Regions from separate parts of the Kitasatospora sp. NPDC054795 genome, predicted to be linked through region 3. Evidence: predicted binding sites of a transcription regulator. Region 3 holds the regulator's gene; each other region holds the start of a gene.

The links. The regulator HrcA, encoded in region 3, represses chaperone genes, less so after heat shock. The targets are predictions, from matches to a motif close to TTNGCACTCNGNNNNNCNGAGTGCNAA.
Region 1: the regulator HrcA is predicted to act here: its motif matches at 3,104-3,130, upstream of ACWGJO_RS12170 (FmdB family zinc ribbon protein).
Region 2: the regulator HrcA is predicted to act here: its motif matches at 1,652-1,678, upstream of groES (co-chaperone GroES).

The regions. Positions count from the first base shown of each region.
Region 1 covers NZ_JBSHAP010000025.1:46,838-54,313, reverse strand. The annotation lists gene ACWGJO_RS12190 (sigma-70 family RNA polymerase sigma factor) at 260-1,231, shown strand; gene ACWGJO_RS12185 (hypothetical protein) at 1,435-1,656, shown strand; gene mscL (large conductance mechanosensitive channel protein MscL) at 1,692-2,111, opposite strand; gene ACWGJO_RS12175 (hypothetical protein) at 2,142-2,426, opposite strand; gene ACWGJO_RS12170 (FmdB family zinc ribbon protein) at 2,775-3,092, opposite strand; gene ACWGJO_RS12165 (MFS transporter) at 3,219-4,592, opposite strand; gene ACWGJO_RS12160 (potassium/proton antiporter) at 4,986-6,470, opposite strand; gene ACWGJO_RS12155 (penicillin acylase family protein) at 6,710-7,476, shown strand, end outside.
Region 2 covers NZ_JBSHAP010000182.1:5,512-12,987, reverse strand. The annotation lists gene ACWGJO_RS38215 (class I SAM-dependent methyltransferase) at 1-969, opposite strand, end outside; gene ACWGJO_RS38210 (hypothetical protein) at 1,011-1,340, opposite strand; gene groES (co-chaperone GroES) at 1,819-2,124, shown strand; gene groL (chaperonin GroEL) at 2,241-3,869, shown strand; gene ACWGJO_RS38195 (LysR family transcriptional regulator) at 4,002-5,000, shown strand; gene ACWGJO_RS38190 (WhiB family transcriptional regulator) at 5,100-5,426, opposite strand; gene ACWGJO_RS38185 (response regulator transcription factor) at 5,989-6,600, shown strand; gene shbA (RNA polymerase sigma factor ShbA) at 7,047-7,476, shown strand, end outside.
Region 3 covers NZ_JBSHAP010000032.1:12,554-20,029, forward strand. The annotation lists gene ACWGJO_RS14155 (AMP-dependent synthetase/ligase) at 1-1,245, shown strand, start outside; gene hemW (radical SAM family heme chaperone HemW) at 1,303-2,532, shown strand; gene ACWGJO_RS14165 (Uma2 family endonuclease) at 2,573-3,130, shown strand; gene ACWGJO_RS14170 (DUF3097 domain-containing protein) at 3,137-3,964, opposite strand; gene pspAB (PspA-associated protein PspAB) at 3,996-4,580, opposite strand; gene htpX (zinc metalloprotease HtpX) at 4,613-5,533, opposite strand; gene hrcA (heat-inducible transcriptional repressor HrcA) at 5,823-6,857, shown strand; gene dnaJ (molecular chaperone DnaJ) at 6,934-7,476, shown strand, end outside.

The DNA.
Region 1 (7,476 bases), on a different contig from region 3:
CAGCGTGTGGGTCGAGTGAAGACATCGCTCCCGGAACGGTCGACCGATGGCACGGGACGCGCCCGACCGGTCACTCAGCGTTCGAGGCCGGGGTGAAAACCGGCAGGATACTGCATCGCCGGGAAGAATCTGAGTGACTTGGGAATGTTGTCCGGATTCTGTTCGTTGGATCGTTACGTGTGTGCCTCCAGGGGCCCGCACTTCTTGCCCTCACGAGGCAGGCAGGCAGACCTCGGCAATACCAGCAAAGGGAGCAAGCATGGCCACCCGTGCCGTCGTTCGCGACAGGGCCGACCGGAGTCGCGCGGCCCGCCCGACCAACTTTGAGGCCGACCGCGACCTGGTCGGCATGTACCTCGACGAGATCGCCAGGACGCCCCTGCTCGATGCCGCCGAGGAGGTCGAGCTCTCGCTGCGGATCGAGGCCGGCGTGTACGCCCAGCACCTGATGGACGAGGGCGGACTCCCCGACGGCGTCACGCGCGAGGAGCTGGAGACGATAGCCGCCGACGCCGAGCGCGCCAAGGACGTCTTCATCCGGTCCAACCTCCGGCTCGTGGTCGCCGTCGCCCGTCGCTACCCGCGCAGCGGCCTGCCGCTGCTGGACCTCATCCAGGAGGGCAACGCGGGCCTGGTGCGCGCCGTCGAGAAGTTCGACTACGCCAAGGGCTTCAAGTTCTCCACGTACGCGACGTGGTGGATCCGGCAGGCGATCACCCGGTCCATCGCCGACCAGTCCCGCACCATCCGGCTGCCCGTGCACCTGGTGGAGGAGCTCGGTCGGATCCGGCGGGTGCAGCGGGAGAAGTCCAAGGAGCTGGGCCGTGAGGCGGAGCCGGCCGAGATCGCGGCCGAGCTGGACACCACCGAGGCCCGGATCAAGGACGTGCTGGACTGGGCGCGGGACCCGGTCAGCCTCAACATGTCGGTCGACGACGAGGGCGAGACCCAGTTCGGTGACCTCGTCGAGGACACCGGGGCCACGTCCCCCGAGGACGCCGTGATGGTCATGCTCCGCCGCGAGGAACTGGATGACCTGATCGGGCGGTTGGACGACCGCACCGCCTCGATCATCCGTTCCCGTTACGGGATGGAGGACGGCCGCGAGCGCACCCTCACCGAGGTGGGCAAGCAGCACGGCCTCACCCGCGAGCGGATCCGCCAGATCGAGAAGCACGCGCTGGCCGAGCTGAAGAAGATCGCCGACCACGCGGGCTTCGAAGCCGCCTGACAGGCCGCCTGACAGGCCACCCGACAGGCCGCCCGGGCAGTCCCGCTCGGCAGGCCTCCCGCCGGCCCGTCCGACGGACCGGCCGGGCCCATGGGCCGAGCCCTCACCCGGGCCCTGGCGCGGAGCGTTCCCGCACCGGGGCCCGAGGCGTGCCGCGGGGCTCTTAGGCTGGAGGGGAGGGACGAGTGGACGGAGTGGACGGCGTGAGCGAGCAGGGGCAGGAAAAGGGCCAGGAGCAGGCCCGGGCGCAGGAGCCCCGGGAGGCTGCGGCCGCCAAGGCCCGGCTGGTCTTCCGGGACCCGTTGGACCAGCAGTCCAGCGACGACACCGATGCGGGCTGGGGTGCCCGCCCCGGGGCGGGGGAGGGTGGTGGACGGGGGCTGGACTGGTACCTGAGCCAGCGCCCGCCGCACCACGGGGGCTGAGGAGCGGGGACCGGGTGCCGACCGGCACCCGTCGGTCAGCGCAGCGGCGCGACCAGCGCGTCGCGGATCTCGGTCAGCAGGGTGACCTCCTTGGCTTCGAGGTCCGCCGTCTTCTCGGCGAGGGTCTTGCGGTGGGCCGCCAGCTTGTTCATGGGCACGATCAGAACGAAGTAGACGACCGCCGCGGTGATCAGGAACTGGAGCGCGGCGCTGAGCACCGATCCCCACAGGATGAGGATTCCGGACGTGACCTCGCCGGTCGGGCTCACCTCGCAGGGCCCCTTGAGGCAGGAACTGTAGGACGCGAGGTCCTTCGTCCCGAAGACGCCGACGAGTGGATTGATCACGCCCTTGACGAAGGCGTTGACGATGTTGGTGAAAGCCGCGCCGATGACCACGGCCACGGCGAGGTCGATGACATTTCCACGCAGCAGGAATTCCTTGAAGCCCTTCATGCCGCCTCGAACGACGAAGTCGCCCCCCGGTTACGGGTGATCTTCCGCAGCCCCGGATTGACAACCCGTCCGGCCCAGCGCGCCCCCCTGGGGCGGCGGCAGACCGGCCCGCGCGGGCCCCAGCGCCAGCGCCGCCGCCACCGCGAGCAGCACCAGGACGGGCACCCCGGCCCGTCGTCGCACCGCACTGCGCCAGCGGTGCCACCCGCCGCACCCGCGCCGGATCGGCGGGAAGCCCGGCAGCTCCTGCCGGGGCGGCACGGCGGGCGCGGGCAGCGGGAGGGGCAGGGGCAGGGAGAAGTTCGCGGTCGTCATCGACGCACCTCCGGAGTGTCGGCGGCCCGGCCCCTCGCGGACCGGATGCCCACACGATGAGCGTTTCCGGCGAACTCGGACAGCACTTTCCCCAGGCCTGTGGACAACCGGGCCCTGTGGACAACTTCCTTCACCCGCACGAGTTGCCCCGGCCCGTCCGGGATGACGGAAAGCCCGCGGGGCCGCAGCGGGGGAAGAGGGAGGGAGAGGAAGAAGGGGAAGGCGAGGGAGGCCGACGGCCGGAGCCGGCGGGAACGCGGAAAGGCCCGCCGTCCCCGCGTGGAAGCGGGGCCGACGGGCCTCTCCGAGGTCTGCGGGCCGTCCCGGGCCGATGGCCCGGCGCCGAGGTCAGCTCGCGGCCGGAGCCGGGCTGGACGACGACGAGGAGCCGGAGCTCGACGACGAGGACGAAGCCGAGGAGGACGTGGACGTGGCGGACGACGTCGAGGGGGTCGACGACGACCCGGCGCCCACCGTGCTGCTGGAGGACGAGCGGCTGTCGGTCCGGTAGAAGCCGGAGCCCTTGAACACGACGCCCACGGCCGAGAAGACCTTGCGGAGTCGTCCCTGGCAGTCGGGGCACGTGGTCAGCGCCTCGTCGGTGAACTTCTGCACCGCCTCCAGGCCGTTGCCGCACTCGGTGCACTGGTACTGGTACGTGGGCACTTGTCTTCCTCCTGGCACTCTCGCCTGATGAGTGCTAACGATGGTCAATGATGCGGCATTCCGCGGGATCAGTCCAGCGACTCCGGTGTGAGATGGGCCGGGCCCGGCCGCCGGACCGCCTCCCGCTCAGCCCTTGGCCGCGCCCACCAGCCGCCCGGCACCGCCGTGCTCCGCCGGGACGTCGCCCGAACCCCGGGCCGGAGCGGTGCCCGCGACGGCCGCCCCCTGTCCCGGTGCCACCAGCAGGTGCCGCAGCGAGAGCAGCACGATCAGCCCCAGTCCGGCCCCGGCCACCGGCACCAGGAACCCGGTCGAGGGCCCGTGCCCGTCGATCAGCCGGCCCGCCGCCATCGAGCCGACGGCCAGCCCCAGCCCGATGGCGCCGGTCAGCCAGGTGAAGGCCTCCGTCTTGGCCCCGTCCGCGACCAGCGTCTCGACCAGGGTGTAGCCGCTGATCAGGGTCGGCGCGATGGCCAGCCCGCAGACCAGCCCGGCGGCGGTCAGCGCGACCAGGTTGGGCATCGCCCACAGCACCGAGCAGCCCAGCACCAGCAGCGAGTAGCTGATCAGCATCCGCTGCTGCACCGGCCGCCGCCAGGCGATCACGCCGTACAGCACGCCGGCCAGCATCGAGCCGCCGGCGAAGATCCCGTACACGGTGCCGCCGGCGTCGTGCTGCCCGACCGAGTCGGCGAAGGCGTTCACCGACACCTGCATGCCACCGAACACCGCGCCGACCCCGAGGAAGGTCCCGGCCAGCAGGCGGACGCCGGGGGAGGCGAGCGCCGAGGCGCGCTTGGTGCCGGGCTGCGGCACGATCCGGGCCGGGGCGGTGCGCCGCTGGGCGGCGAAGGCCAGGCCGCCGACGAGGGTCAGCGCGGCCTCGGCGACCAGGGCGGTGGCCGGGTTGGCGAGGGCGGCGATGCCGGAGGCCAGGATCGGGCCGATCACGAAGGTGAACTCGTCCGTGACGGACTCGAAGGCGAAGGCGGTGCTCACCCGGGCCGCGGAGGCGTCGGAGGCGCCGTCCGCCGTGAAGGTGGCCACCCAGCGGGCCCGGACCATCGCGCCGACCTGCGGAACGCTCGCACCGGCCGGGACGGCGGCCAGGAACAGGCTCCAGGCGGGCGCGTGACCGAGCGCGAGCGCGATCAGCGTGCCGACCGCGGCCGCGTGCACCAGGACGGTCGGGACGAGCACCGCGGCCTGGCCGTAGCGGTCCGCGAGCCGCCCGGTCTGCGGCCCGACCAGGGCCTGGGCGACGGCGGCGACGGCGGTGACCGTACCGGCGGTGCCGTACGAGCCGTGGGTCCGGGTGACGAGCAGCAGGATGCCCATGCTGAGCATCGCGTACGGCAGCCGCGCGACCAGGGCGGGGGACAGGAACGTCCAGGCCCCGGGCGTGCGCAGCAGCTCGCCGTACCCGACGCGGGCGGGGGCCGGAGCTGCGGGGGTGGCCGCGTGGTCCGCGGCGGTGTCGACCGTTCGGCGCGCCGTCACGGTCGGTCCTTCCTGCTGCCTGGTAGCGCGGCAGGGCATGGTGTGGCCCCGACGGCGCCGAGAGTCGTCCTCTCGCGCGTCGACCGGGGTAGATACCGGGCCGGTCCGGCGTGGTGGCCGGGAGCCGGACCGCGGCCGCCGAGCGGTCGCGCCAACTCTGCGTCAGGCAGAAATTGGGGGTGGTCTAGCGGTGGTTATACGGATGATCGAACCATCGTATCAGTTACGCGCGTAGATACCCTCGGCCGACCTCGGCCCAGGCGGCCCGCCCCAGCCGTGACGGGCCGGAGGGGCCGGGGCGGGCCGCCTGGGCCGGGGAGGGCAGGGCGGGCCGGGCGAGCCGGAGCAGCCGGTTCGAGCAGTGAAGGGGCCGAGCCGAGCCGGCCCCCGCGCTCACCGCCCGCTCAGCCACCCCGCGAGCTTGCCGCCCTTGTCCACGGCCCGCAGCCGCCGCTCCGCCGCCTCGCCGACCTCGTCCGTGGTGACCACCAGCAGCTCGTCCCCGCCGCGCAGCACCGTCGCCTTGTCCGGCACGAAGGAGTTCCCCTCCCGCACGACCAGGGTGACCGCGGCCCCCTTGGGCAGCCGCAGCTCGCTGATCTCCACGCCCGACATCTTCGAGCCGGGGGAGAGCGCGACCGACAGCAGGTGCCCGTGCAGCTTCTCCAGCGGGGCGGACTCGATGCCCAGGTCCTGGCCCATGTCGCCCTCGTCGATCCGCAGCCGCTTGGCCACCCACGGCAGGGTCGGCCCCTGGAGGAGGGTGAAGACGACGACGAGGATGAAGACGATGTTGAAGACGTCCTCGGCCCGGTGCGCGCCGGACACCACCGGGATGGTGGCCAGCACGATGGGCACCGCCCCGCGCAGTCCGGCCCAGCTCAGCAGTGCCTGCTCGCGGGCCGGCACCTTGAACGGGGTGAGCGAGACCATCACCGACAGCGGCCGTGCCAGGAACACCAGCACTCCGCCGATCACCAGCGCGGGCACCACCGCGTCGCCCATGGTCTCGGGCGTGACGAGCAGTCCGAGCAGCACGAACATGCCGATCTGCCCGATCCACGCCAGTCCGTCGGCGAAGCCCCGGACGGCGGGGCCGTGCGGCAGCTTGGAGTTCCCGAGTATCACCGCGCTGATGTAGACGGCGAGGAATCCGGAGCCGTGCAGCAGCGCGCCGCCGGCGTACGCGAGCACGGTGAGCGCCATCACGGCGATCGGGTAGAGGCCCGAGGAGGGCAGTGCGACGTGCTTGAGCCCGTAGGCGCCTATCTTTCCGATGGCGAGGCCCACCGCGGCGCCGATCGCCAGTTCGGCGGCGATCGTGCCGATCAGGACGTACCAGGTGTCCAGTTCCCCGGTGGTGGCGAAGGCGACGACCAGGATGACCACGGGCGCGTCGTTGAAGCCGGACTCGGCCTCCAGCAGGCCGGTGAGCCGGTGCGGCAGCGGGACCATCCGCAGGACGGAGAAGACGGCGGCCGCGTCGGTCGAGGAGACGATGGCGCCCAGCAGCAGTGAGGTGCGCCAGTCCAGGCCGACCAGCCAGTGCGCGCCGGCGGCGGTGGCGAAGACGCTGATGCCGACGCCGGCGGTGGCGAGCACGGTCGCGGCCGGCACGACCGGCTTGATCTCCCGCCAGCTGGTCTTGAGGCCGCCCTCGGCGAGGATCACCACGAGTGCCGCGTAGCCGAGCACCTGGGTGAGCTCGGCGTTGTTGAACGTGACGCCGATCCCGTTCTGTCCCAGCGCCACGCCGATCCCGAGATAGATCAGCAGGCTCGGCAGCCCTGATCGGGTGGAGAGGCGGACGGCGCCCACCGCGAACAGCAGGATCACGGAGGACTCGAGCAGGAGCTGGTTCAGGTGGGAGACGTTCACGCAGGGGCACCTCGGGCAGGCATGGGCGGGCGGGGTGTCTGGTGGTGCTGTGGGGTGACCCGTTAAGAAGTCGTCAATGCTCCTCTTGCGGATCGTTACGCAGTCTAACATTTTGCCATATCTTTAGCTTGGTCCCCCGTTCACGGTGCCCGGTCGACTCGGCCTAATGTGGTGCCCTGTCACGGCCGCAGGCCCTGGACACGCCCGCCCGCCCCGAAGTCAGGACCGCAAGGACCCAGATGCCCCGCTCGAAGAAGTTCCGGCGCGCCCGTCTGATCGTGATCGTGCTGGTCGTGCTGCTGGTGGCCGGCACCGGCTACGGCGGCTACCGCGGGGTCTCCGCGGTCCGCGCCTCCTTCCCGGAGGTCGACGGCAGCGTCAAGGTGTCGGGCCTGAGCGCGCCCGTCGACGTCAAGCGGGACGCCAACGGCATCCCGCAGCTGTACGCCGACACCGACGAGGACCTTTTCCGCGCCCAGGGCTACGTCCAGGCGCAGGACCGCTTCTGGGAGATGGACGTCCGCCGGCACATCACGGCCGGCCGGCTCTCCGAGATGTTCGGCGACGGCCAGGTCGACACCGACGCGTTCATCCGCACCATGGGCTGGCGGCAGGTGGCGCAGAAGGAGTTCGACACCAAGCTGTCGCCGGAGACCAAGAAGCGCCTCCAGGCCTACTCGGACGGCGTGAACGCGTGGCTCGCCGAGCACCCCGGCGGCGCGAAGGCCTCGCTGGAGTACGGCCTGCTCGGCGTCGTCAACGGCGGCTACCGGCCCGAGCAGTGGTCCCCGGTCGACTCGGTGGCCTGGCTCAAGGCGATGGCCTGGAACCTCTCCGGGAACCTCCAGGAGGAGATCGACCGCTCGCTGCTGGCCCAGGACTTCGGCCCCGACAAGATCGCCGAGCTGTACCCGGACTATCCGTACGCCCGCAACGGCACCATCGTGAAGACCGGCGCCGTGACCGGCGACAACTACCGCCCCGCCGACGGCTCCCCGCAGTCCGG
Region 2 (7,476 bases), on a different contig from region 3:
GAGCTCGAAGGCGTGCGCGTACGGGGTGGCGACCAGCTCGTCCGAGGTCAGGTAGGCGATCTTCGGGTCGATCAGCCGGCCGCCCACCTGCCCGGCCACCTCGGCCACCAGGTGGGCCCGGATCACCGCGCCGTCCGGCTCGTACAGGTACCGCCCGACCGGGCCGGCCGGCGGGTCGGGCAGATCGCCGCCGGTCAGGCTGGCGCCCTGCGGCAGCAGGGTGGCGCGGTGCGGGCTCGCGGCCCTGGTGCCGAACCAGAGCACCGCCTCCTTGACGTCGCCGTGGTCGGAGACCCACTCGGCCTCGGCGTCCCGCGGCACGGCCTCGTGCGGGATGCCCGGCGCGACCTTCAGCGCGCCGATCGGGGTCCGCCGGCCGGCCTCGATCGCCCAGGAGAGCGGCGGGGCGTACGCCTCCGGGTCGAACACCCGGCCGCGCGAGGTGCGCCGGGCCGGGTCGGTGAACACCGCGTCGTAGCCGGTGACGTCCACCTCGGCGACGTCCGCGCAGCGCACCTCGACCAGCTCGGACAGGCCCAGCGCGGCGGCGTTGGCCGCGGTGGCGGCGCAGGCCGCCGGGTCCTTGTCGACGGCCAGCACCTCGATGCCCGCCCGGGCCAGCGCCAGCACGTCCCCGCCGATGCCGCAGCACAGGTCCGCCAGCCGTCGGACGCCCAGCGCGGCGAACCGCTGCGCCCGCCACTCGGCCACGCTGCGCCGGGTGGACTGCTCGACCCCGTTGGGCGTGAAGTACATCAGGTCGGCGTCCGCCCCGAACTTCGCCCGCGCCCGCTGCCGCAGCCGCGCCTGCCCGAAGGCCGCCGAGACCAGCTCCGCCGGATGCTCCCGGCGCAGGCGGGTCGCCAGCGCCAGCTCCTCCTCGGGGGTGAACTCGCGCAACTCGGCGAGCAGGGCCTGGCCCTCGGGCGTCAGCAGCGGCTGGAGGTTCTCGGTGTCCACGGGGGCCATTCTCGCCGCTCGGCCGGTCGGTCACCGCAGCGGTGCGGCGGTCACCGGCCGATGACGGGGATGCCGGAGGCGAGCCAGCCCGCGAGCACGCCCAGCGGTGCTGCGGCCACCGCGGCGTACGGCGTGATCCGGTAGCCGAGCCGTCGGGTGCCCCGGTGGGTCAGGGTCAGCAGCACGAGCAGGACCACGACGCCGAAGACGTCCAGGGCCACCGTCCCGGGGCCGTACAGGGCGAGCAGCTTCAGCACGTTGAGCACGAGCGATCCGAGGAACACCGCGACGGCGGTCACCGCGAGCACCACCGCGGCGAGCACCAGGTCCGCCGCCCAGTGGATCCGCGGGGGCTCGGACGGGGCGGCCGGTCGGCTCACCGGAACACCCCCGGGACGAGCGGCGGCGCGGGCGGGGCGTCCTTCGCGCCGGAGGGTCCGACGGGTACCGGGGTGTCGGTCATGGCAGGAGTCTGCCCGAGGGAGCGCCGTCCGTACATGGGTACGGGAATCCGGACGCCCGCTCGACTTCCGGTGGGCGGGGCGGCGGGTCCGTCGGCGGGTCGGCCGACGGGTGCGACGGGCCGGGACGTACCGGGATCGATGTCGTGGCAGGAGTCTGCGGGGGCCGGGCCGGGGCGCAGATGAGTACGGCTGCCCATCCGCGGAACCGGGGGCCCCGGGGCGCGTCGTTGGCACTCTGGTTGACTGAGTGCTAACACGGCCCTATGGTCGTCCTTGGCACTCTCCACCGGGAGAGTGCTAACGCGACGACGTGTGCCTGACCCCCGCGACGGCAGGCCCGCAGGATCGCCCTACCCGTTAGAAAACCCCGTAATCTCCGAAGGGGAGCTCGGACGTGACCACCAGCAGCAAGGTTGCCATCAAGCCGCTCGAGGACCGCATTGTGGTCCAGCCGCTCGACGCCGAGACCACCACGGCCTCCGGCCTGGTTATCCCGGACACCGCCAAGGAGAAGCCCCAGGAGGGCGTCGTCCTGGCCGTCGGCCCGGGCCGCTTCGAGGACGGCCAGCGTCTGCCGCTCGACGTCGCCGTGGGTGACATCGTCCTGTACTCGAAGTACGGCGGCACCGAGGTGAAGTACCAGGGCGAGGAGTACCTGGTGCTCTCCGCCCGCGACGTCCTCGCGATCATCGAGAAGTAAGACGTTCCGACCCGCCCCGGATCCGTGTCCCAAGTGACAGGGGCCCGGGGCGTGGTTGTTGGTTCACGCAGTTCGGCGGCCGGTGGGCCGGCCGCAGCCCCGAGGGAATAGGGAACATGGCGAAGATCCTGCAGTTCGACGAGGACGCCCGCCGCTCGCTGGAGCGCGGTGTCAACAAGCTGGCCGACACCGTCAAGGTGACCATCGGCCCCAAGGGCCGCAACGTCGTCATCGACAAGAAGTTCGGCGCCCCGACCATCACCAACGACGGTGTCACCATCGCCCGCGAGGTCGAGCTGGACGACCCGTACGAGAACCTTGGCGCGCAGCTCGTCAAGGAGGTCGCCACCAAGACCAACGACGTCGCGGGTGACGGCACCACCACCGCCACCGTGCTGGCCCAGGCCCTGGTCAACGAGGGCCTGCGCAACGTCGCCGCCGGTGCCGGCCCGGCCGCCCTGAAGAAGGGCATCGACAAGGCTGTCGCCGCCGTCTCCGAGCACCTGCTCTCGATCGCCCGCGAGATCGAGGGCAAGGACGACGTCGCCGCCGTCGCGTCCCTCTCCGCCCAGGACACCCAGGTCGGCGAGCTGATCGCCGAGGCGATCGACAAGGTCGGCAAGGACGGTGTCATCACCGTCGAGGAGTCGAACACCTTCGGCGTGGAGCTGGACTTCACCGAGGGCATGCAGTTCGACAAGGGTTACCTGTCGCCGTACTTCGTCACCGACGCGGAGCGGCAGGAGGCGGTCCTGGAGGACCCGTACATCCTGATCAACCAGGGCAAGATCTCCTCCATCCAGGAGCTGCTGCCGCTGCTGGAGAAGATCCTCCAGGGCGGTGCCTCCAAGCCGCTGCTGATCATCGCCGAGGACGTCGACGGCGAGGCGCTGTCGACCCTGGTCGTCAACAAGATCCGCGGCACCTTCAACGCCGTCGCCGTCAAGGCCCCGGGCTTCGGCGACCGCCGCAAGGCGATCCTCGGCGACCTGGCCGTCCTGACCGGTGGCCAGGTCATCTCCGAGGAGGTCGGCCTCAAGCTCGACCAGGTCGGCCTGGACGTGCTGGGCACCGCCCGCCGCGTGACCATCACCAAGGACGAGACCACCGTCGTCGACGGCGCCGGTGACACCGAGGCCGTGGCCGGCCGCGTCGCCCAGATCAAGGGCGAGATCGCCGCGACCGACTCCGACTGGGACCGCGAGAAGCTGCAGGAGCGCCTGGCCAAGCTGGCCGGCGGCGTCTGCGTCATCAAGGTCGGCGCCGCCACCGAGGTGGAGCTGAAGGAGCGCAAGCACCGCCTGGAGGACGCCATCTCGGCGACCCGTGCCGCGGTCGAGGAGGGCATCGTCGCCGGCGGTGGCGCCTCCCTGGTCCACGCCGCCAAGGTGCTGGACGGTGGCCTGGGCCTGTCGGGCGACGAGGCCACCGGTGTCGCCGTCGTCCGCAAGGCGCTGCACGAGCCGCTGCGCTGGATCGCCCAGAACGCCGGGCTCGAGGGCTACGTCATCACCCACAAGGTTGCCGAGCTGGAGGCCGGTCACGGCTACAACGCGGCCACCGGCGAGTACGGCGACCTGCTGAAGGCCGGCGTCATCGACCCGGTCAAGGTCACCCGCTCCGCCCTGGAGAACGCCGCCTCGATCGCCTCCCTGCTTCTCACCACCGAGACCCTCGTGGTGGAGAAGAAGGAGGAGGAGGCCGACAACGGTCACGGCCACGGCGGCCACGGCCACTCGCACTGAGGCTCCGACGCCTGACCGGAGGCCCGGTCCGCGCCCCGCGAGGGGTGGCGGGCCGGGCCTCCGGCGTTCACCTTCATCGTTCAACTATCAGTAGAATTTTGCAGAATGCAAAGATTGCCTTATAACTGAGGCATGATCGAGGCCCGCCATCTGCGCGTCCTGCGTGCCGTCGCCCGCACCGGCTCCTTCTCCGCCGCCGCCCGCGAGCTGGGGTGTACGCAGCCCGCCATCAGCCAGCAGATGAAGGCGCTGGAGAAGTCGGTGGACACCCCGCTGGTGGTCCGCTCGGGCCGCGGGATGCAGCTCAGCGAGGCCGGCCGGGTCCTGCTCAAGCATGCCACCGGAATCCTCGCCGGGCTCTCGGCCGCCGAGGAGGAGGTGGCCGCGATCGCCGGGCTGCGGGCCGGGCGGGTGCGGCTGGTCTCCTTCCCGACCGCGAGTTCCACCCTGGTGCCGCCCGCGGTCGCCCGCCTGCGGGACGGCCATCCGGGGGTGCGCGTGTCGCTGGTCGAGGCGGAGCCGCCGGAGTCGCTGGCGATGCTGCGCGGCGGCGAGTGCGAGATCGCGCTGGCCTTCCGCTACCCGCAGTCCGACGGCGCCGTCGCGCTCCCGGCGCCGGCCCACGGCACGCCGCGCGAGGCGCGCGCCGAGGCCAATCTGGAGGCGCAGCAGCTGACCGCGGGGTCCGACTGGTCCGATCTGGTGGTCACCCCGCTGCTGGACGACCCGCTGGTCGGTCTGCTGCCCGCCGCCCACGGGCTGGCGGGGCGGGGCGGGGCGGTGGGGCTGGCCGAGCTGGCGGGGGAGCAGTGGATCGCCGGCTGCCCGCAGTGCCGGGGGCACCTGGTGGAGCTGTGCGCCGGGGCGGGCTTCGAGCCGCGGATCGACTTCGCGACGGACGACTACCCGGCGGTGGTCGGCCTGGTGGCGGCCGGGCTGGGAGTGGCGGTGCTGCCCCGGCTGGCGCTCCGGTCGGTGCGTCCTGACGGCGTGTCGACGGTGCCGGTGCACACGGCCTCCGGGGCGCCCGCGGTGCGCCAGGTGGTCGCGCTGACCCTGCCGGACCTGGCGGAGGTGCCGGCCGTGGCGCTGATGCTGGAGCGGCTGGCGGGGGCGGCCGCCGATCGCTGACGGTGGGTGACGGGGCCGCGGGGGTCCGGTACGTACGGTGAGCCAGAAGGCTGAAGCGCAGCGAAGGAACGTTTCTTCACGGCGCTCACGGAGTCGGGTCTAGCGCTGGGCGACCGCCGGCGGGGCCAGCGGGATCTCGACCAGTCGGTGCCGCGAGCGCCCCAGCATCTCCTCGCGCTCGTCCTCGGTCATCCCGCCCCAGACGCCGTACGGCTCACGGACCGCCAGCGCGTGCGCCGCGCACTCGGCGATCACCGGGCAGCGCATGCAGACCTCCTTGGCGCTGGCCTCGCGCGAACTGCGCGCGGCCCCGCGCTCGCCCTCGGGGTGGAAGAAGAGCGAGCTGTCCACGCCACGGCAGGCTGCGGAGAGCTGCCAGTCCCAGAGGTCCGCGTTGGGACCGGGGAGGCGGGAGAAATCTGCCATGGCTCATTCCCTTCAGAGGCTGTCGGCCGTCGGCCGGGCGTTCGGCGGGGCTGCTGCCGAGCGGTGCGGCGGGGCTTCGATGCACTGGTGTGGACACCTGGAAATATGACTTAAGGCAACTCCATGGACAAGTCACCCACACACTGGCACAACAGTCAATGACCATACGAAAGCTATAAAAACGGGCATAGTGGGCAAGGGCTCCGCCGGGCGCGGGCGTGGCAATCGGGTGGCCGACGGGCGCGCGACGTGCCGAATCGGTGTGCGGGTCGTACGCCCACCGCGCGCGAGCTGCGCAAAAGTGCGGCGTGTGCACCGCGATGCGGCTGATCGGTAATGGGTTGGCCACGTACAGTGGTGGAGGTGGCCCCGAAGGCCGTAACTCATTCGAGTGACGGTCGTTGGAAGTGCGGAGGCGGTTGGCGGGCGCCGGACGTCGGGAACGATCGCGGGCAGGTTGGGGCGATCAGGACGGAGTCTGTCGCCGATCGGCCGTGTCGGAGAGGTTCGTACCAGCCAGGAGGCTCAACGTGACGCGGATCAGCTGCGGAGGACGACGGTCATGACTTCCGTTCTCGTTTGCGACGATTCCCCGCTCGCCCGCGAGGCGCTTCGCCGCGCGGTCGCGACCGTACCCGGTGTGGACCGGGTCACCACCGCGACGAACGGGGAGGAGGTCCTCCGCCGCTGGGTGGCCGACCGCTCCGATCTCGTTCTGATGGACGTCCGGATGCCCGGCCTCGGCGGGGTCGAGACGGTCCGGCGGCTGCTGTCCGCCGACCCCGGCGCGCGGATCATCATGCTCACCGTCGCCGAGGACCTCGACGGCGTCGCGCTCGCGGTGGCCGCCGGCGCCCGCGGGTACCTGCACAAGGACGCCTCGCGCGCCGAGCTGCGGGCCACCGTCACCCAGGCCCTCGCCGACCCGACCTGGCGGCTCGCCCCGCGCCGGCTGCGCAGCCCCGACATGGGCGCGGCACCGACGCTGACGGCGCGTGAGATCCAGGTGCTGGAGGGCATGAGCCACGGCCGCAGCAACGCCGAGATCGGCCGTGAGCTGTTCCTCTCCGAGGACACCGTCAAGACCCACGCCCGACGGCTGTTCAAGAAGCTCGGGGCCTCCGACCGGGCGCACGCGGTGGCGCTGGGTTTCCGCTGGGGCCTGGTCCGCTGACCACCGGCGGCGCCGCCGGGTGCGGCGTGCCGCCGGCGGTTCCCGGAGCGGGTGCCGCACAGGCGTGTGACGTTACGGTCCCGAGGTTGCACCATGGAGGAGTGGAGCACCTCGGGGACCAGCGGACAGGCACTGCGGCGAACCACGCAGCCGCAGGACACTCGGCGGACGGCGCGACGGACGGGACCACCACCGATCGCGGCGGGGCGGGAGGCGGCACGGTGCAGGAGGGGCCGGTGGTGCGGGGCACGCCCTACGGTGCCGCAGCGCATAACGTTCCGGTGCACAACTCCGGACGCGGTGCCGCGTTTTCCCGCTCGACCAGGCACCATGGACCGATGCGCGACGACGTCGCCGGTACGGCCGGCCAGGCGGACCCGGCGGAGGCCGAGCCCTCCGGTCCGGGCCGTGATCCGTCGTACGCCGACTCCGACGGTCCCGCCGGCATGACCGGCCAGGACCGCCCGCCGGTGCTCGGCACGGGCGGCTCGCCGCTGATGGGCGAACTGGTCGCGGCCGCGGTCCGCGGCGAGGGCCCGGCGATCGACGCGCTGCTCGCCTACGTCCACCCGCTGGCGCTGCGGTACTGCCGCGCCCGGCTGGTCCGGCTGCCCGGCGGGGCCCGGCACCACGTGGACGACGTCGCGCAGGAGGTCTGCGTGGCCGTGCTCTGCGCGCTGCCCCGGTACAAGGACCAGGGGCGCCCGTTCGAGGCCTTCGTGTACGGGATCGCCGCGCACAAGATCGCCGACCTCCAGCGGGCCGCGATGCGCGGACCCGGCTCGACCGTCGTACCGCAGGACGACCTGCCCGAGGTGCCGGACGAGGCGCTCGGCCCGGAGGAGCAGGCGCTGCTGAGCAGCGACGCCGCCTGGG
Region 3 (7,476 bases):
GGCGTGCGCCTGGTGCACGACTGCTGGGCGTACGAGGGCCGGGCGCAGGAGGCCAGCGGACTGCTGGGCCCCGACGACGTGCAGTTCATGTGGCTGCCGCTGTCGCACGTGTTCGGCAAGACGCTGATCTCCGGGCAGATCGCCACCGGGCACGTGATGGCGGTGGACGGCCGGGTGGACCGGATCATCCACAACCTGCCGGTGATCCGGCCGACCATCATGGCCTCGGCCCCGCGCATCTTCGAGAAGGTCTACAACGGCATCGCGGGCAAGGCCCGGGCCGAGGGCGGCGCCAAGTACAAGATCTTCCTGTGGGCGGCGAAGGTCGCCCGCGAGCACGCCCGGGCGGTCCAGGAGAGCCGGGTGGCCACCGGCACCGAGACGGCCCCGCTGGGCCTGCGGGCGCAGCACGCGCTCGCCGACAAGCTGGTGTACGCGAAGATCCGGGCGGCCTTCGGCGGCCGGCTGCGCGGTGCGGTCTCCGGCAGCGCCGCGCTCGCCCCGGAGATCGGCTACTTCTTCATCGGCGCCGGGGTGCCGATCCTGGAGGGCTACGGCCTGAGCGAGACCAGCGCCGGCTCCTGCGTCAACCGCGCGGAGGACGTGCGGATCGGCACGGTGGGCCGCCCGCTGCCCGGTACCGAGGTGCGGATCGCCGAGGACGGCGAGATCCTGCTGCGCGGCCCGGGCGTCATGCGCGGCTACCACAACCTGCCGGAGAAGACCGCCGAGGTGCTGGAGCCGGACGGCTGGTTCCACACCGAGGACATCGGCGAGCTCACCCCGGACGGCTTCCTGCGGATCACCGACCGCAAGAAGGACCTGTTCAAGACCTCCGGCGGCAAGTACGTGGCGCCCAGCGAGGTCGAGGGCAAGTTCAAGGCGGTCTGCCCGTTCGTCAGCAACATCCTGGTGATCGGCAACGGCCGCAACTTCTGCACCGCGCTGATCGGCCTGGACGAGGCGGTCCTCCTGCCGTGGGCCGCCGAGCGCGGCCTGGCCGGCAGGAGCTACGCCGAGCTGGCCGCCGAGCCGGCCGTGCACCAGCTGATCGAGGGCTTCGTCAAGCGGGTCAACGCCGACCTCCAGCGCTGGCAGACGATCAAGAAGTTCCACCTGCTGCCGCGCGACCTGGACATCGAGCACGGCGAGCTCACCCCGAGCCTGAAGATCAAGCGCCCGGTGGTCGAGCGGACCTACGCGGACGCCGTGGCGGCCATGTACGCGGGCGCCAACGAGGCCTGAGCCGCCCCGTCCCGTACGGCTCGCCCGAACGGGTGCGCCGTACGGGACAATGGGCTCATGCCCTCCGCACTCCCCGACGGCGATCCGGTGCCGTCCGACGGTTCCCTGCCCGCGCACGCCCTCGACGGGCTGGGCGACCGGCCGTTCGGCTTCTACCTGCACGTGCCGTACTGCGCCAGCCGCTGCGGCTACTGCGACTTCAACACCTACACCGCCACCGAGCTGCGCTCCTCCGGGGCGGTCGCCTCGCAGGACACGTACGCGGACAACGTGGTCGCCGAGATCCGCCTCGCCCGGAAGGTGCTGGGGGACACGGACCTCCCGGTGCGGACCGTCTTCCTCGGCGGCGGCACCCCGACCCTGCTGCCCGCCCGCGACCTGGTGAAGATGCTCGCCGCGATCCGCGAGGAGTTCGGGCTCGCCGAGGACGCCGAGGTCACCACCGAGGCCAACCCGGAGTCGGTCGACCCGGCGTACCTGGCCGAACTGCGCGAGGGCGGCTACAACCGGCTCTCCTTCGGCATGCAGAGCGCCCGCCCGCACGTCCTGAAGCTGCTCGACCGCCACCACACCCCGGGCCGCCCCGAGGCCTGCGTGGCCGAGGCCCGCGCGGCCGGCTTCGAGCACGTCAACCTCGACCTCATCTACGGCACCCCCGGCGAGTCCGACGACGACTGGCGGGCCTCCCTGGACGCCGCCATCGGCGCCGGGCCCGACCACGTCTCCGCGTACTCGCTGATCGTCGAGGAGGGCACCCGGCTCGCCGCCCGGGTCAAGCGCGGCGAACTGCCGATGATCGACGACGACGTGCACGCCGACCGCTACCTGATCGCCGAGGAGGCGCTCGCCGCCGCCGGCTACTCCTGGTACGAGGTCTCCAACTGGGCCACCGCCCCCGAGGGCCGCTGCCGCCACAACGAGCTGTACTGGACCGGCGCCGACTGGTGGGGCGCGGGCCCCGGCGCCCACAGCCACGTCGGCGGCGTCCGCTGGTGGAACGCCAAGCACCCCGCCGCCTACGCGCAGGCCCTCGCCGAGCAGCGCACCCCGGCGCTGGCCCGCGAGGTGCTGGCCGAGGAGGACCGCCGCGTCGAGCGGATCCTCCTGGAGCTGCGCCTGGTCGACGGCATCCCCCTCGACCTGCTCACCGACACCGGCCGCAAGGCGGCGGACCGGCACCTCGCCGACGGCCTCCTCGCCGCCGGGCCGTACCGGCAGGGCCGCGCCGCCCTGACCCTCCGGGGCCGCCTCCTGGCCGACGCGGTGGTACGTGACCTGGTGGACTGATTGTCGTTAACGTGGTGTCAGCCGTCGGAGGGAGAGCGCCATGACCGCCATCGATGACCGGATGACCGGGATCTTCGAGAACCTGGAGGTGCCGGAAGGCGTCAAGGCCGAGCTCATCAGGGGGGAAATCGTGATGATGGCCGGGCCTGACATGGTCCGCAACCTCATCGTCCTGGCGATTCAGCACCAGCTTCCGTACGGTCGGTGGCGCCCTCTCACCACGCAGGACCTGGGGATCCCCGGCCAGGCCAGCGAACCTCAGCCCGACCTGGTCGTCTTCGAACGCGGGGCGGTCGAGGAGCACGGACGGCTACTGCCGTCGCCGGCGGTCTCCCTGGTGGTCGAGGTGGTGTCGAAGACCAGTGTCGACCGCGACTACCGGACCAAGCGGGAGCTCTATGCCGAGGGCACTGTCCCCGCGTATCTGATCGTCGACCCGATCAAGGGAGTGTGTGTGCTGCTGACCGAGTTGGGTCAGGAGCCCGGCTCCGGTCTCCCGAGGTACATGTCCGAGCGGACCAGTAAGTTCGGCGAGCCCGTCCCCATCGAGCTGCTTGAAATCAATCTGGACACCACGGACTTTCAGAAATACGTCTGACCGGCCTCACTCCGGCAGGGCCGTGAAGTCGATCAGTTCCTCCACCCGGCCCAGCAGTTCGGGCTCCAGGTCCCTGTAGCTGTTCACCTTCGACAGGATGTGCTTCCAGGCCGCCGGGGTGTCCACCGGCCAGCCGAGGCGGCGGCAGGTGCCCTCCTTCCAGTCCTCGCCCCGCGGGACGGCGGGCCAGCCGGGGATGCCCACGCTGGAGGGCTTCACGGCCTGCCAGATGTCGATGTAGGGGTGGCCGACGACCAGCACCGAGTCGCCGGTGACCCGGGCGGCGATGCGGTGCTCCTTCGTCCCCGGCAGCAGGTGGTCGACCAGGACGCCGAGGCGGCGGCCGGGGCCGGGGGCGAAGTCGGCGACGATCGCGGGCAGGTCGTCGATGCCGCGCAGGTACTCGACGACGACGCCCTCGATCCGCAGGTCGTCACCCCAGACCCGCTCGACCAGCTCGGCGTCGTGCCGGCCCTCGACGTAGATCCGGGACTCGCGGGCGACCCGGGCGCGGGCGCCCGGGACGGCGACGGAGCCGGAGGCGGTGCGGCCCGGCGTCCGGGCGGGAGCCGGGCCCGCCGGGCGGACCAGGGTGACGACCCGGCCCTCCAGCAGGAAGCCGCGCGGCACCAGCGGGAACACCCGGTGCTTGCCGAACCGGTCCTCCAGGGTGACGGTGAACCCCTCGGCGGTCTTCTCGCAGCGCACCACCGCCCCGCAGAAGCCGGTCGCCGCCTCCTCGACCACCAGGTCCCGCTCGGCGGGCACCTCCGGGGCGGGCTGCTGCTTCTTCCACGGCGGGGTCAGGTCGGGTCCGTACTGGCGGCTGCGCATACGGGTGATCATAGGGACGGCGGACGGTGTGTCAGAGGCCCGGCGCGCCCCAGACCGGGAACCAGCGGCTCAGGTCCTTCTCCAGCCGCAGGTCGTTCCCCAGCATCGCGTTGACCTGCAGTTCCAGTGGGCTGTTGCGCTTCTCCCCGCCGCCGGGCATCGGGGCGAAGGGGTAGAACGTCCCGCGTTTGTAGAGGTAGACCAGGGCCAGCGACCGCCCCTGCGGATCGCGGAAGGCGACCAGCGAGCAGAGCAGCTGCGGCCCGAAGCCGTTCGCCTCCAGCTCGCTGTTGACCGCGTGCAGGTCGTTGACCAGCTCGGGCAGCTCCTCGGGCCGGTGCCGGGCGAGCAGCCAGGAGTAGCCGTAGTCGTCCTTGGAGGCCTCCACCGGGACGCCGCCGCGCTCGGTGTCGGCGTCCAGCAGGGCCCGGACCTGCTGCTCGACCTGGACGAAGGCCGCGCCCTCGACGGCCGCGAAGCAGACCGAGCCGAGCCCGGTGGGGGTGAACCCGGCCCCGGCCTCCAGGGTGAGCGCGGCGGACGGCACGCCGAACAGCTGGTCGAGGTCGGGCTTGACGGGCTTGGTGCGGCCGAACAGGGTGTCCAGGATTCCCACGGCGGTCCTTTCGCGTCAGGGGCTCGGCGGGTTCAGCGGCCGAGCTGCTCGGAGATCCTCGCCAGCTGCTCCAGCCGCTTCTCCAGGCTGGGGTGGGTGGAGAACAGCTGCGAGGCGGCCTCCCGGGCGCTCAGCGCGGGGGCGAAGTAGAAGGCGTTGTACGGCTGCGCCTGGCGCAGGTCCTTGCTGGGGATGGCCGCGATCTGCCCGGTCACCTTGGTGAGCGCCGAGGCCAGGGCGCTGGGCCGGCCGGTGAGCTGGGCGGCGGCCCGGTCGGCGGCCAGTTCGCGGTAGCGGGAGAGCAGCCGGGTGAGCAGGAAGCTGATCGCGTAGACGACGATCGACACCAGCGGGATGATCAGCGCCAGAATGGCGGCGTTCTGGTCGTTGTTGTTGCGACCGCCGCCCATGAACCCGCCGTACACGGCGATCCGGGTCATCGCCCCGGCGAGGACGCCGAGGAACCCGGCGATCGTCATCACCGCGACGTCCCGGTGGGCGACGTGCGACAGCTCGTGCGCGAGGACTCCCTCCAGCTCCTCCGGTTCCAGCCGGCGCAGCAGCCCGGTGGTCACGCAGATCACCGCGTTCTGCGGGTTGCGGCCGGTGGCGAAGGCGTTCGGCATGTCGTTGTCGGCGACCGCCACCCGCGGTTTGGGCATGTCGGCCAGGGCGCAGAGCCGGTCGACGGTGCCGTGGAGTTGGGGGAACTGTTCCGGGGACACCTGGCGGGCGCCCATCGCCCGTTCGGTGATCTTGTCGCTGAACCAGAACTGGGCCACGAACAGCCCGCCGGAGATCAGGACGATCAGTGGCCAGGCGCCGCGCAGCAGCGCGATCAGCAGGCCGGTGAAACCGACGTACAGCAACCCGATCACGAACATCGTCGCGACCATGCGGCCGGTCAGGCCGCGGTCGGGCGCGAAACGGGTGTGCTGGCCCGAGCTCGACATCGCTTGCTCCTCCGTTCGCCGTCGCTTTCGATGCTGCCACCCGGACGGCCTCCCGGCACCACCCCGGTGCCGGGAGGATCGAACCGCCGGGGCCCCGCGGGCCGTGTCCGGAACTGCGGGGAGGATCACGCTCCTCGGGCCGTTCCTGCCGTAGGACCCGGGCCTTACACTGGCAGGTACGGTTCTGGCACTCGTACGTTCAGAGTGCCAAGACCGGGGGCCTCCCGGGGAGGCCCGCAGCAGCGAGGGACACAGTCGGACAACGTGCGAAGACGGAGGTGCGTGCCCCATGGCCGGTGAGGTCCGCCAGCTGGACGAACGCAAGCTCGCCGTACTCCGCGCGATCGTGCAGGACTACGTGGGCACCGAGGAGCCGGTCGGCTCCAAGGCCCTGGTGGAACGGCACAACCTCGGGGTCTCGCCGGCGACCGTCCGCAACGACATGGCGGCGCTGGAGGAGGAGGGCTACATCCACCAGCCGCACACCAGTGCCGGCCGCATCCCGACCGACAAGGGGTACCGCCTCTTCGTCGACAAGCTCGCCGAGATCAAGCCGATGAGCGCCCCCGAGCGCCGGGCCATCCGGCACTTCCTGGACGGCGCGGTCGACCTGGACGACGTGGTCGCCCGTACCGTGCGGCTGCTCGCCCAGCTGACCCGGCAGGTCGCGGTGGTGCAGTACCCCTCGCTGACGCGCTCCACCGTCCGGCACATCGAGCTGGTGGCGCTGGCCCCGGCCAAGGTGATGCTGGTACTGATCACCAACACCGGCCGGGTCGAGCAGCGGATGGTCGACTGCCCGGGCTCGGTCGGCGAGACGGTGCTGGCGGACCTTCGGGCCCGGATCAACGCGAGAGCCGCCGGTCGGCGCCTCCCGGAGGTCCCGGGGCTGCTGGAGGAGCTGCCGGCGCTGTTCGAGCAGGCCGACCGGCCGACGGTCAGCACGGTCCTGGCGACCCTGTTCGAGACGCTCGCCGAGCAGAACGAGGAGCGGATCATGCTGGCCGGCACGGCCAACCTGACCCGCTTCGGGCACGACTTCCCGCTCACCATCCAGCCGGTGCTGGAGGCCCTGGAGGAGCAGGTCATCCTGCTCCGCCTCCTGGGTGAGACCGCGGACGCCGCGATGACGGTCCGGATCGGGCGGGAGAACGCCTATGAAGGGCTGAATTCCACCTCGATCGTTTCGGTCGGCTACGGTTCGGGCGACGAGAGCGTGGCGAAACTGGGTGTGATCGGTCCGACCCGGATGGACTACCCCGGCACAATGGGGGCGGTGCGAGCGGTGGCACGGTACGTGGGCCAGATCCTGGCCGAGTCCTAGCAAGGGCCGCCGTTAAAATCTTTAACGGTGGCGTCCAGTCGCAGCACTACTACAGGCGGAACAAGCGGAGCATTTGGTGGCCACGGACTACTACGCGGTACTCGGCGTCCGGCGGGATGCGGGGCAGGACGAGATCAAGAAGGCGTTCCGGCGCCTGGCACGCGAACTGCACCCGGACGTCAACCCGGACCCGAAGACGCAGGAGCGGTTCAAGGAGATCAACGCCGCCTACGAGGTGCTCTCCGACCCGCAGAAGCGTCAGGTCTACGACCTCGGCGGGGACCCGCTGTCCCCGGGCGGCGGCGGTGCCGGCGGCTTCGGCGCCGGCGCGGCGGGCTTCGGTTTCTCCGACATCATGGACGCCTTCTTCGGCGCCGCGGCCGGCCAGCGCGGCCCGCGCTCGCGCACCCGCCGCGGCCAGGACGCCATGATCCGGCTGGAGATCACCCTGGAGGAGGCCGCGTTCGGCACCACCAAGGAACTCCAGGTCGACACCGCCGTCACCTGCACCACCTGCAGCGGCGAGGGCGCGGCCCCCGGCACCTCGGCGCAGACCTGTGACATGTGCCGCGGCAAGGGCGAGGTCTCCCAGGTCACCCGGTCCTTCCTGGGCCAGGTC